3 linked regions of the Dyadobacter chenhuakuii genome follow. The protein of the gene in region 1 binds, or shares a complex with, the protein of each later gene. Links are inferred from orthologs where the notes say so. Each region holds a gene or a part of one and is shown in the gene's direction. Other genes may lie near its edges.

The links.
Region 2: the proteins of dnaN (region 1) and NFI80_RS12575 are in contact, whole or in part, in a cryo-EM structure (PDB 8GIZ), measured with the Escherichia coli proteins. The link is inferred for Dyadobacter chenhuakuii from one-to-one orthologs.
Region 3: the proteins of dnaN (region 1) and dinB are in contact, whole or in part, in a solved structure (PDB 1OK7), measured with the Escherichia coli proteins. The link is inferred for Dyadobacter chenhuakuii from one-to-one orthologs.

Annotation. Positions count from the first base shown.
Region 1 is NZ_CP098805.1:4,549,050-4,552,191, reverse strand. The notes cover bases 69-3,049. They hold dnaN (DNA polymerase III subunit beta), read left to right. Parts: upstream 69-987; coding sequence 988-2,112; downstream 2,113-3,049. Other genes in these bases: NFI80_RS18900 (M56 family metallopeptidase), read left to right, coding at 2,742-3,049; NFI80_RS18905 (BlaI/MecI/CopY family transcriptional regulator), read left to right, coding at 2,365-2,739; gldG (gliding motility-associated ABC transporter substrate-binding protein GldG), read left to right, coding at 69-879. Outside these bases: more of gldG, read left to right, coding at 1-68; more of NFI80_RS18900, read left to right, coding at 3,050-3,142. UniProt on the Escherichia coli protein: Confers DNA tethering and processivity to DNA polymerases and other proteins. Acts as a clamp, forming a ring around DNA (a reaction catalyzed by the clamp-loading complex) which diffuses in an ATP-independent manner freely and bidirectionally along dsDNA.
Region 2 is NZ_CP098805.1:3,041,474-3,044,549, forward strand. The notes cover bases 60-2,974. They hold NFI80_RS12575 (DNA polymerase III subunit gamma/tau), read left to right. Parts: upstream 60-591; coding sequence 592-2,358; downstream 2,359-2,974. Other genes in these bases: NFI80_RS12570 (glycoside hydrolase family 16 protein), read left to right, coding at 60-556; coaE (dephospho-CoA kinase), read right to left, coding at 2,360-2,962. In the rest of the region: more of NFI80_RS12570, read left to right, coding at 1-59; NFI80_RS12585 (YbbR-like domain-containing protein), read right to left, coding at 2,990-3,076. UniProt on the Escherichia coli protein: Part of the beta sliding clamp loading complex, which hydrolyzes ATP to load the beta clamp onto primed DNA to form the DNA replication pre-initiation complex.
Region 3 is NZ_CP098805.1:1,473,138-1,476,214, reverse strand. What follows is about bases 1-2,916. They hold dinB (DNA polymerase IV), read left to right. Parts: upstream 1-863; coding sequence 864-1,970; downstream 1,971-2,916. Other genes in these bases: NFI80_RS06250 (putative sensor domain DACNV-containing protein), read right to left, coding at 1,982-2,916; NFI80_RS06260 (M43 family zinc metalloprotease), read right to left, coding at 1-709. Also shown: more of NFI80_RS06250, read right to left, coding at 2,917-3,077. UniProt on the Escherichia coli protein: Poorly processive, error-prone DNA polymerase involved in translesion repair and untargeted mutagenesis. Copies undamaged DNA at stalled replication forks, which arise in vivo from mismatched or misaligned primer ends.

The DNA of each region.
Region 1 (3,142 bases):
GGCGGGAAAGCGCTTTTCTTTGTTGATGGGGCGCGTGTCGACAGCGTTAGTCTGGATGGGAATTATGCGCAGCCACAGGATTTGAATCTGAATGACCTGTTCTTTAAATGGGGCGCTCGTGTGAATACAAACCTTGTGAAAGACTTAAATTGTGCCGAAATTCTGCTGAATGTCGGCAATATGGGCGACAAGCCGGAGATCAGGCCTATGCCCTGGCGTTTTTTCCCCTTGCTGAATAACTTTGGCACACATACGATCACGAGGAACCTCAATGCAGTTTATACAAGATTTTTGAGCTCGATTGACACGGTTGGCGGCGTTCCTGAAATCAATAAAACACCATTACTAATGACTTCCGGCTACACGCAGGTCGTAAATGCACCCGCATTGGTAGGTTACAACGAAGCGCGTAAGGATCCGGATCCGGCGACTTATAATAATGGGACAAAACTGGCGGGTGTCCTTTTGGAAGGGTCATTCACATCTCTGTTTGCCAACAGAATTTTACCCGGCGACCCACGCGCTGCAAAATTTAAATCAAAGGGAAATCCGGCGAAAGTGATCATTTGCTCAGACGGTGATTTGATTGTAAATGATTATGATTATAAAAGGAATGCTCCGCTTCCGCTCGGTTACGACCGCGTGACGAAACAAACATTCGGAAACAAGGACTTCGTGATGCATGCGCTTGATTACATGACGGACGCAAACGGATTGATCAAAGCACGCAACAAACAGATCGACATTCGGGCATTGGACAAAATCCAGATCCAGGAAAATAAGAAATTCTGGCAGGCACTCAATTTACTCTTGCCTATTGCGCTAATCGGGATTTTTGGAGCGTTGCGCTACTATCTTCGTGTGCGAAAATTCACCTGATAAGGGCTGCTTCATCGGTAATTTTTTATACTTTTGTTCACTACAAGACAGATTTTTTCAAACCTGTCTTTCTATAAATTTATCATCTAAACACTTACGTCACGAATTATGAAGTTTGTCGTTTCGTCATCAGTTCTACTCAAACAGCTATCTGCTATAAACGGTGTCGTTTCAACGAACCCAATTGTGCCTATTCTTGAGAACTTCCTTTTATCGCTGGAAGGCAATACATTAACCGTGACGGCTTCTGACCTGCAAACGGTGATGATCACTGAAATCGAGGTTGAATCTTCTGAAAAAGGAGCCATTGCGATCCCTGCTAAATTGTTGCTGGATACGCTTCGCGGATTGCCTGAGCAGCCGATCACATTGCAAGTGAATAGTGAAACATTCGGAACAGAGATCATCTCTGACAATGGTCGCTACAAGCTCTCAGGCGAAAATCCAATCGATTTCCCTAAGACACCGGCTGTTAATCGCGGCCAATCCGTTGACTTTTCTTCGTCTGCATTAGGTGCGGCCATAGCGAATACATTGTTCGCCACCAGCACAGACGATCTTCGGCCTGCTATGACCGGGGTTTTCGTTCAAATGGGGACAGAAAACGCAACATTCGTGGCAACGGACGGTCACCGCCTGGTAAGATATCGCCGGACGGATATCAAATCTGATGTAGATACATCGATGATCATTCAGCGGAAAGCATTGAATTTGTTGAAGTCTTGCTTGCCATCCGAAGATTTGCCGGTTAAAGCTGAATTCACTTCCAGCAATGCCTTTTTCAGCTTTGGAAATATCCGCATGATCTGCCGCCTGATTGACGAGCGTTTCCCGGATTATGAGAATGCGATTCCAACGAACAATCAAAATACGCTTACCATCAACAGGATGGAAATCCTTAGTTCGCTAAGACGTATTTCCATCTATTCCAACAGAACAACGCATCAGGTTCGCTTGAAAATGTCATTGAACGACCTCGTAATTTCAGCTGAGGACCTTGATTATTCCAACGAAGCAAATGAGCGCTTAATGTGCGAATATAATGGCGATGACATGGAAATTGGCTTCAATGCTAAGTTCCTCATCGAGGTTTTAGGTAACCTTTCCAGCAAGACAATTACATTCGAATTATCTGCTCCAAATCGCGCTGGTTTGATCATTCCAGTGGACCAGGAGGAGAATGAAGATATCTTAATGCTGGTGATGCCAGTAATGTTAAACACTTACGTTTAGCAGTTTACCCCAACCCCTTGAAGGGGCTTACAGATGTTATTTAAGTAAAACAAGTCCCTTTAGGGATTTAGGGTTTTACCCCTTAAAGAAAATCCAGCTACGCTCAGCTGGATTTTCTTGCTTTATCTCGTTACCAATCAACTCTTTAACTTATTTTAACAATTAACTACGAAAAAAATCGTAGCTAGGGCTTGCATGTACGATTTTTTTCGTAGACATTTGATACGAAGATTATCGTATAACATTTCTGTCATGTACATCAAGCCAACCGATTCCGAACTAAAAATTTTAAATTACCTCTGGCAAGCAGGCCCCAGCACCGTGCGTGCAGTTCATGATGCCTTGTCTGTGACCAAAGATGTGGGTTACACAACTACATTAAAGCTTATGCAGATCATGCATGACAAAGGACTTTTGTATCGCACCGAACAGGGTCGCTCGCACATTTATGTTGCGTTGCTGGGGAAAGAGGAGACACAGCAAAACTTGCTGGGCAAATTGGTGGAAACTGCATTTCAGGGCTCAGCCGCACAGATGGTTATGCAAGCACTGGGAAACCATTCCACCTCCAAAGAAGAACTAGATGAAATACGTGCGTTATTAAACAATCTTGAAAACAATCGTTAGCCATGAAAATAATCCAAAACCTTCTTTCTGACCAAGCCGTCACTTCCTTTGGATGGACTTTGATTCATTCCCTCTGGCAAGGCACATTAATCGCTGTTATCGCCATAGCTGGCTTCTATCTGCTTCGCCGCAAATCTGCCAATCTGAAATACGTTTTTGGCGTCGGATTTTTGGCCGCTCAGGTTTTCGTATCCGGACTCACATTCATTTATTATTATTTTAAAGGAACGTCAGCGGCAATAGTCGACGCAGGCCTAGGCGCTAAATCCAATGAAATGATCCATTTGGCCAGTTCCACAATGAACCGTGCGATGGATACACAACTTCCACTTTCGTTTAAGATTCAGATTTGGCTATCGGCCCATTTAAACGAACTGGTTGTATGCTGGCTTATTGGCGCTGC
Region 2 (3,076 bases), 1.5 Mb from region 1 along the record:
GGGAAAGGCTGATTATAGTTCGGCGCGGCTGGTTTCGAAGGGCAAAGGGGATTTTACATATGGTAAGTTCGAAATCCGTGCCAAGCTTCCGAAAGGCCGCGGCACCTGGCCTGCGATATGGATGCTTGCGACTGGAAACAGCTATGGGAATAAGGGTTGGCCGGATAATGGTGAGATTGATATCATGGAACACGTAGGTTTTGACCAGAACCGGGTTCATGGAAACATTCATACCAAGGCTTTTAACCATGCTATTAAGACGAATAAGGGTGATAATGTCGTCGTTGAAACGGTTTCGGAAGAGTTTCACATTTACTCCTGCGAATGGACGCCCGAAAGCGTGAAGATCCTGTTGGACGGCAAAGACTATTTTACTTTTAATAAAGAAGCTGGCTACGAATGGACTCAATGGCCCTTTGATAAACCTTTTCATTTAATTTTAAATATGGCTGTCGGAGGCAATTGGGGCGGACAGAAAGGCGTGGATGACAGCATTTTCCCTCAAAAAATGGAGGTGGATTACGTGCGCGTTTACCCGCTTGTCGAGAAAAAGTAGCTTTGAAATTCGAGCGCATGGAAGTATCTTGCGCTATGGATAATTTCGTTGTCTCGGCCAGAAAGTATCGTCCCGTCACTTTCGACTCGGTGGTTGGCCAGTCACACATCACTACAACTTTAAAAAACGCAATCCGCACCAATCACCTGGCGCAGGCTTTCCTTTTTTGCGGGCCGCGAGGGGTTGGAAAAACAACTTGCGCAAGGATCTTAGCCAAAACCATCAACTGCCAGAACCTTGGCGACGATGTGGAAGCGTGCGGCGAATGCGAATCTTGTGTCAGTTTTCAAAACAATGCATCATTCAACATTCATGAGCTGGATGCTGCTTCCAATAACTCCGTTGAAGATATCCGTAACCTGATAGACCAGGTTCGTTACCCGCCTCAAACCGGGAAATACAAAATCTATATTATTGATGAGGTGCACATGCTTTCGCAAGCTGCCTTCAATGCATTTTTGAAAACGTTGGAAGAACCGCCTGGTTACGCCATTTTTATCCTGGCGACCACGGAAAAGCATAAAATTCTGCCAACCATTCTTTCACGCTGCCAGATCTTCGATTTCAACCGCATTCAACCGAAAGACATTGCTTATCACTTGTCAGATATCGCGCAGAAAGAGGGTATCGAAACAGAAAAAGAAGCATTGGAGCTGATCGGCCAGAAGGCTGATGGCGGTCTTCGGGATGCGCTTTCGATGTTTGACCTGAATGTGACATTTTCGACAGATAACAAGCTTACTTATGAAGCTGTGCTGGAAAATCTGCACATTCTGGACTACGATTATTATTTCAAAATCACAGATGCGCTGACTTCGGGCAGCATTGCCCGCTCGCTGGTTTTATTTGATGAAATTTTGAGAAAAGGCTTTGACGGTCATTTGTTCGTGGTTGGCCTTTTGGAACATTTTCGGAATCTCCTGGTCTGCAAGGACCCGCAAACTGTCACGCTTTTGCAGGTTTCGGAATCAGCGGAACGGAAATATCAGCAGCAGTCGGCATTGGCGGATATGAGCTTTTTGTTGTCTGCGCTGAGCATTGCCAGCCAGTGTGATATCAATTATAAATCGGCCAAAAACCAGCGGTTGCATGTGGAGCTTTGTTTGATGAAGCTCGCCAATCTGCCCCATGTTCTTCAACTTTCTTCTCTTGCCGCCGTTGATGAAACGGCAAAAAAAAAAGTTGAGCCTGAGTTAAAACCTTTAAATACTGCCCCTGCAACGCCCATTGAAACGCCCAGCAATGGTTTGTCCTTAAATGGAAATCATACCGAGGCTCCGGCGCGCGTTGCACAGCCAGTTGCACAGGCCCCTTCGCGTCTCAAAAATACGATTGCATTGAGTCCTACAGCGGCGGTTGCAGAGACAGCAGTTAAAGAAAAGCCAAGTAGTGAGGTGGAGAATGGCTATGCGGCCTCGCAAACCAATGTAAGAAAAGAGGCACTTACATTCGAAACGCTGCAAACGCATTGGTATGAATTCGCCGAAAAGCGAAGGATAGCAGGTAACTCCACGACGGAAGAAATCAGTTTGAACAAAGAATTCAAACTGGAAGGCACGAGCATTGAAATCGCTTTGGACAACACGCACCAGTTGGAAGCAATGGCGAATGTGCGTTATGAACTGCTAACCTATCTCAAAAGTCGCATTGATGCACCGAGGCTGGAAATAAACCCGCGCGTGGCGCCGCAGGAAGTGAACAGGCTTCCTTACACCCCGGCAGAAAAATTCAATTTCATGGCGGAGAAGAATCCGTATCTGCTGGAATTGAAACAAGCTTTGGGATTAGATGTAGATTTCTAATTTAGCTTCTTGCCATCAGGAAAATTTCATGAAGCTTCAATATCTGCGGAATCAAAGCTGATCTTTCGTCATTATTGACAAAAAAATTGCCGACCATTCTTCGTTCGTCGTCCGAAATCTGTCTCTTTACAATGGCCCTGATCTGGTCCTCGCTGCGATTGTCCCTTTGCAGGATTCGGGATATCCGCAATTCTAATGGCGCTTCAACCACAACCACATAATCCAGTGCATTGCGGTCGCCAGCCTTATTCATAATGGCTGCTTCCTTTACGACATACGGCGATCCTGCATGATTTTCAACCCAATCTGCGGTGTCCTGCATGACGACGGGATGAATGATTGCATTCAGTTTTTTGAGTAAATGTTCATTGCTGAAAACCAGCGAGCTAACATATGCTGTATTATAATGTCCTTCGCTGGTGTAGGATTCTTTTCCTAACAGCGAGACAACACTTTCAATGATCTGGGGATTGTGATTGGTGAGCCATTTGGCCCGGCTGTCTGCATTGTAAACGGGAATGCCCAGGCAGGCAAACAATTTACAGACAACACTTTTCCCAGAGCCGATTCCGCCGGTAATTCCAACTTGAAGGGGAAGTGACATGACGGAAAAATGACGTGAATGATGAATTTACGGCGTGATCACATTGAGATACTGCGCCACCTCAAAACTGATGTAAACGTCCCGGTGACTCACCTCTACCAACGGCGAAACCGG
Region 3 (3,077 bases), 3.1 Mb from region 1 along the record:
GTGTCAGGGTTTTTCCGGCATTATAACCGGCCACATTTCCACCTGGCAAGCTGCCAAAGTCAATCACCACGCCTTGCTCATCGGGCACGCCGTCATCCGGGAATGTCGCATATCCCAATGTCCCGCCCGACAGGTCGCAGATCCAGATATTCAGGTAACGATCTGTGTCCCAAGCCGTAGCGCCGCCCGTTTCAGCATGTTTTACCAAATTCGTGGTATAGTCAAAATTCGCGCGGGAAGTTGGGTAACGCTCGATCCCGGTTGTAGGTGTTTCATTAGGTGTACGCTGCGCCAGACAGAACTGGATTCCCGACTGCCCGAACAGTGCCCTGAAATGCGACGGAACGCGGCTCGCGCTTCCGTTAATACCCGCATAGTCTGCATTAATCGTGTCAAGCTGCGCCAGGATCTGTTCATCGGTGATGAGCGACTGCCTGTTTGATACAACATGAAAAACCACAGGAATAGTAACATTCGCTGTGGTTTTTAAAGACTTTCCTGTCACATTCCGCTGCCGGATCGCTTGTTTGAGGCGCAGCTCCCGCTGGTCAAACATGATTTTGAGTGCCGGCTGCCTCGTAAAGCGCATATTAAGTAAATCCATGGTGCTGCATCTATCCTGCGCGCGTACGTAAGCGCTTTGGGTCAGTAAAAATGCAATCAGCAGGCTGGTAACAATGTATTTTAATCGCAGTAAAAAGTATCGCATCGGGAAAATTCCGGGAATCAGATTGATATAAAAAAACTGGTTTGTAATTAAAGCAACACCGGTTCATGAATACTTACGTAAAAAAACCAGCAAGTGATGCGAATTCTTAGTTATTTAATTTGTTTTACCTAAAATCATACCCGCTAATCTGATCATGTCAGAACCTGCTGTTTTACCGGTACGCAAGATAATCCATATTGATATGGATGCCTTTTACGCGTCCGTTGAGCAGCGCGATTTTCCGGAATATCGGGGTAAGCCGCTTGCTGTCGGGGGCTCGCCTACGGGCCGCGGTGTGGTGGCCACTGCCAGTTATGAGGCCCGGAAATTCGGAGTAAGGTCGGCTATGTCCTCGCGCAAGGCCATCCAGCTGTGTCCCGGCATCATCTTCGTCCGGCCGCGTTTTGAGGTTTACAAGGCCGTTTCCACGCATATCAGAGAGATTTTCTCGCGCTATACCGATCTGATCGAACCACTTTCGCTGGATGAGGCATTTCTGGACGTTACAGAGGACAAGCTGGGCATCGGCTCAGCCCTGGATATTGCGGAACAGATCAAAACAGCGATTAAAACGGAGCTCAACTTAACTGCTTCTGCCGGGATCTCGGTCAATAAATTCGTGGCAAAAATCGCGTCGGACATTAATAAACCCGACGGTCTGACATTCATAGGGCCCTCCAAAGTGGAAGCATTTATCAATGCGCTGCCGGTCGAAAAATTTTTCGGAGTAGGCAAAGTCACAGCCGATAAAATGAAGCGGATGCAGCTTTTCACTGGTGGTGATCTCAAAAAATTACCTGAAAACGAGCTGGTCCGGCATTTCGGAAAAACAGGACATTTCTTTTACAAGATCGTGCGGGGAATTGATAACCGGGAAGTGCAAACGGAACGGGAAACCAAGTCGCTGGGTGCGGAAGATACATTCATGTACGACCTCTCCACCATTGACGAAATGCATAAGGAGCTGGATAAGATCGGTGTTACGGTTTTCAACCGGCTGCGCAAAAAACAGCTCAAAGGCCGCACCATTACATTAAAAATAAAGTATAGCGACTTCACCCAGATCACCCGGAACCATTCATTCGGCTCGCCCGTGGACGACCTGGACATTATCCTTGAAACGGCGAAAGATCTTCTGGCGAAAGTAGACCTGGAAGAAAAATCCGTGCGCCTGCTGGGCATTTCGCTGTCCAACTTCGGGGAGCTGGAAATCCGGTCGCGAAGAGCAAAAGACTCAGGCCAGCTCGAATTGTTCGGCTGACCTGCATTGTATTATAGCAGCAATGCGTCGACCCGGTGCGCCTGCACTTTTCCTTCACAGGGAGCCCAGGAAAAAATTGTAAAGCGTCCGTCCTGCGACGCAACGAGCGCAATAGCATCGCGCTGATCGTACACAAATTGTGCTGCCGACAAGTGCCTTGTGCCTCCATGCTGCACCGGGTGCATAACCTGGCCCACGTTCCCTATAACGGGCTCCGTTACCAGCATTTCCTCCACCGGCCGACCTTCCGCAGTCCGCCCGATCTTGGCCCCGAAAGCCAGCAATTCATATTTATCATTGATGATCGTCGCGCCGTCCACGGCGGTCAACCCGGCCAGGCCGTTAATAGCCGAGCTCAATTGTGACTGCCAGCCGATCGGGTTGGGATCTTCTATGTATTTTCTGTTCAGTTCTGCCAGCTCGGAAAATGAAGGTTGAACATGATAGGTAATCGGGTGAATGATGGATTTTCTCCAATCGTCCTTTCCGTTGGGCACAACCAGTAAGATGCCTCCCCGCTCGTGGGCGCGCATAGAAACCGCCAGCTGAACCAGCAGGTTAAGCGAATCGCTCCACAATGTCGAAGAAGTAAATCCGATCATGGAATTAATGACCGAAGGGCAATCACGCGCCCTGCCGCTGTTCTCGTCCACAATTTTCACCTGATCTCCCTTCAAAACAGCGACATTGACAAACTTACCGAAGCCATCCACCCGCCTGTGCTTGATCACGAGCATCCCCGGTTCCACCACTTCGAGCACAAAACACAGCCCGGGGATGACCCTTGTGGTTCCCCAGATGCACAGCTCATTGCCTTCCATCCAGACACCCAGATGTATCCCAGAACGTTCCACTGCAGGAGCAAGCTTGGTAAGCGTATTGGCTGATAATGTGAGCCTTTCACTGAAAATCAGGGGGCTTTCGGCATCCTCGGGCGGCAGGAATGCTATGGAAACTTTGGGGGAACGCCCCTCTTCCCTCCGCAGGCTCGCCCAGAAAGTTGTATCAATAATGGTTTCAATGGTCCGGGCGTCGGGCTTAGGCGCCAGTTCCTGATCGTAATGGCTCCTTACAGATACGTGGTGGCGCTCGAAATGGCTTTCGACC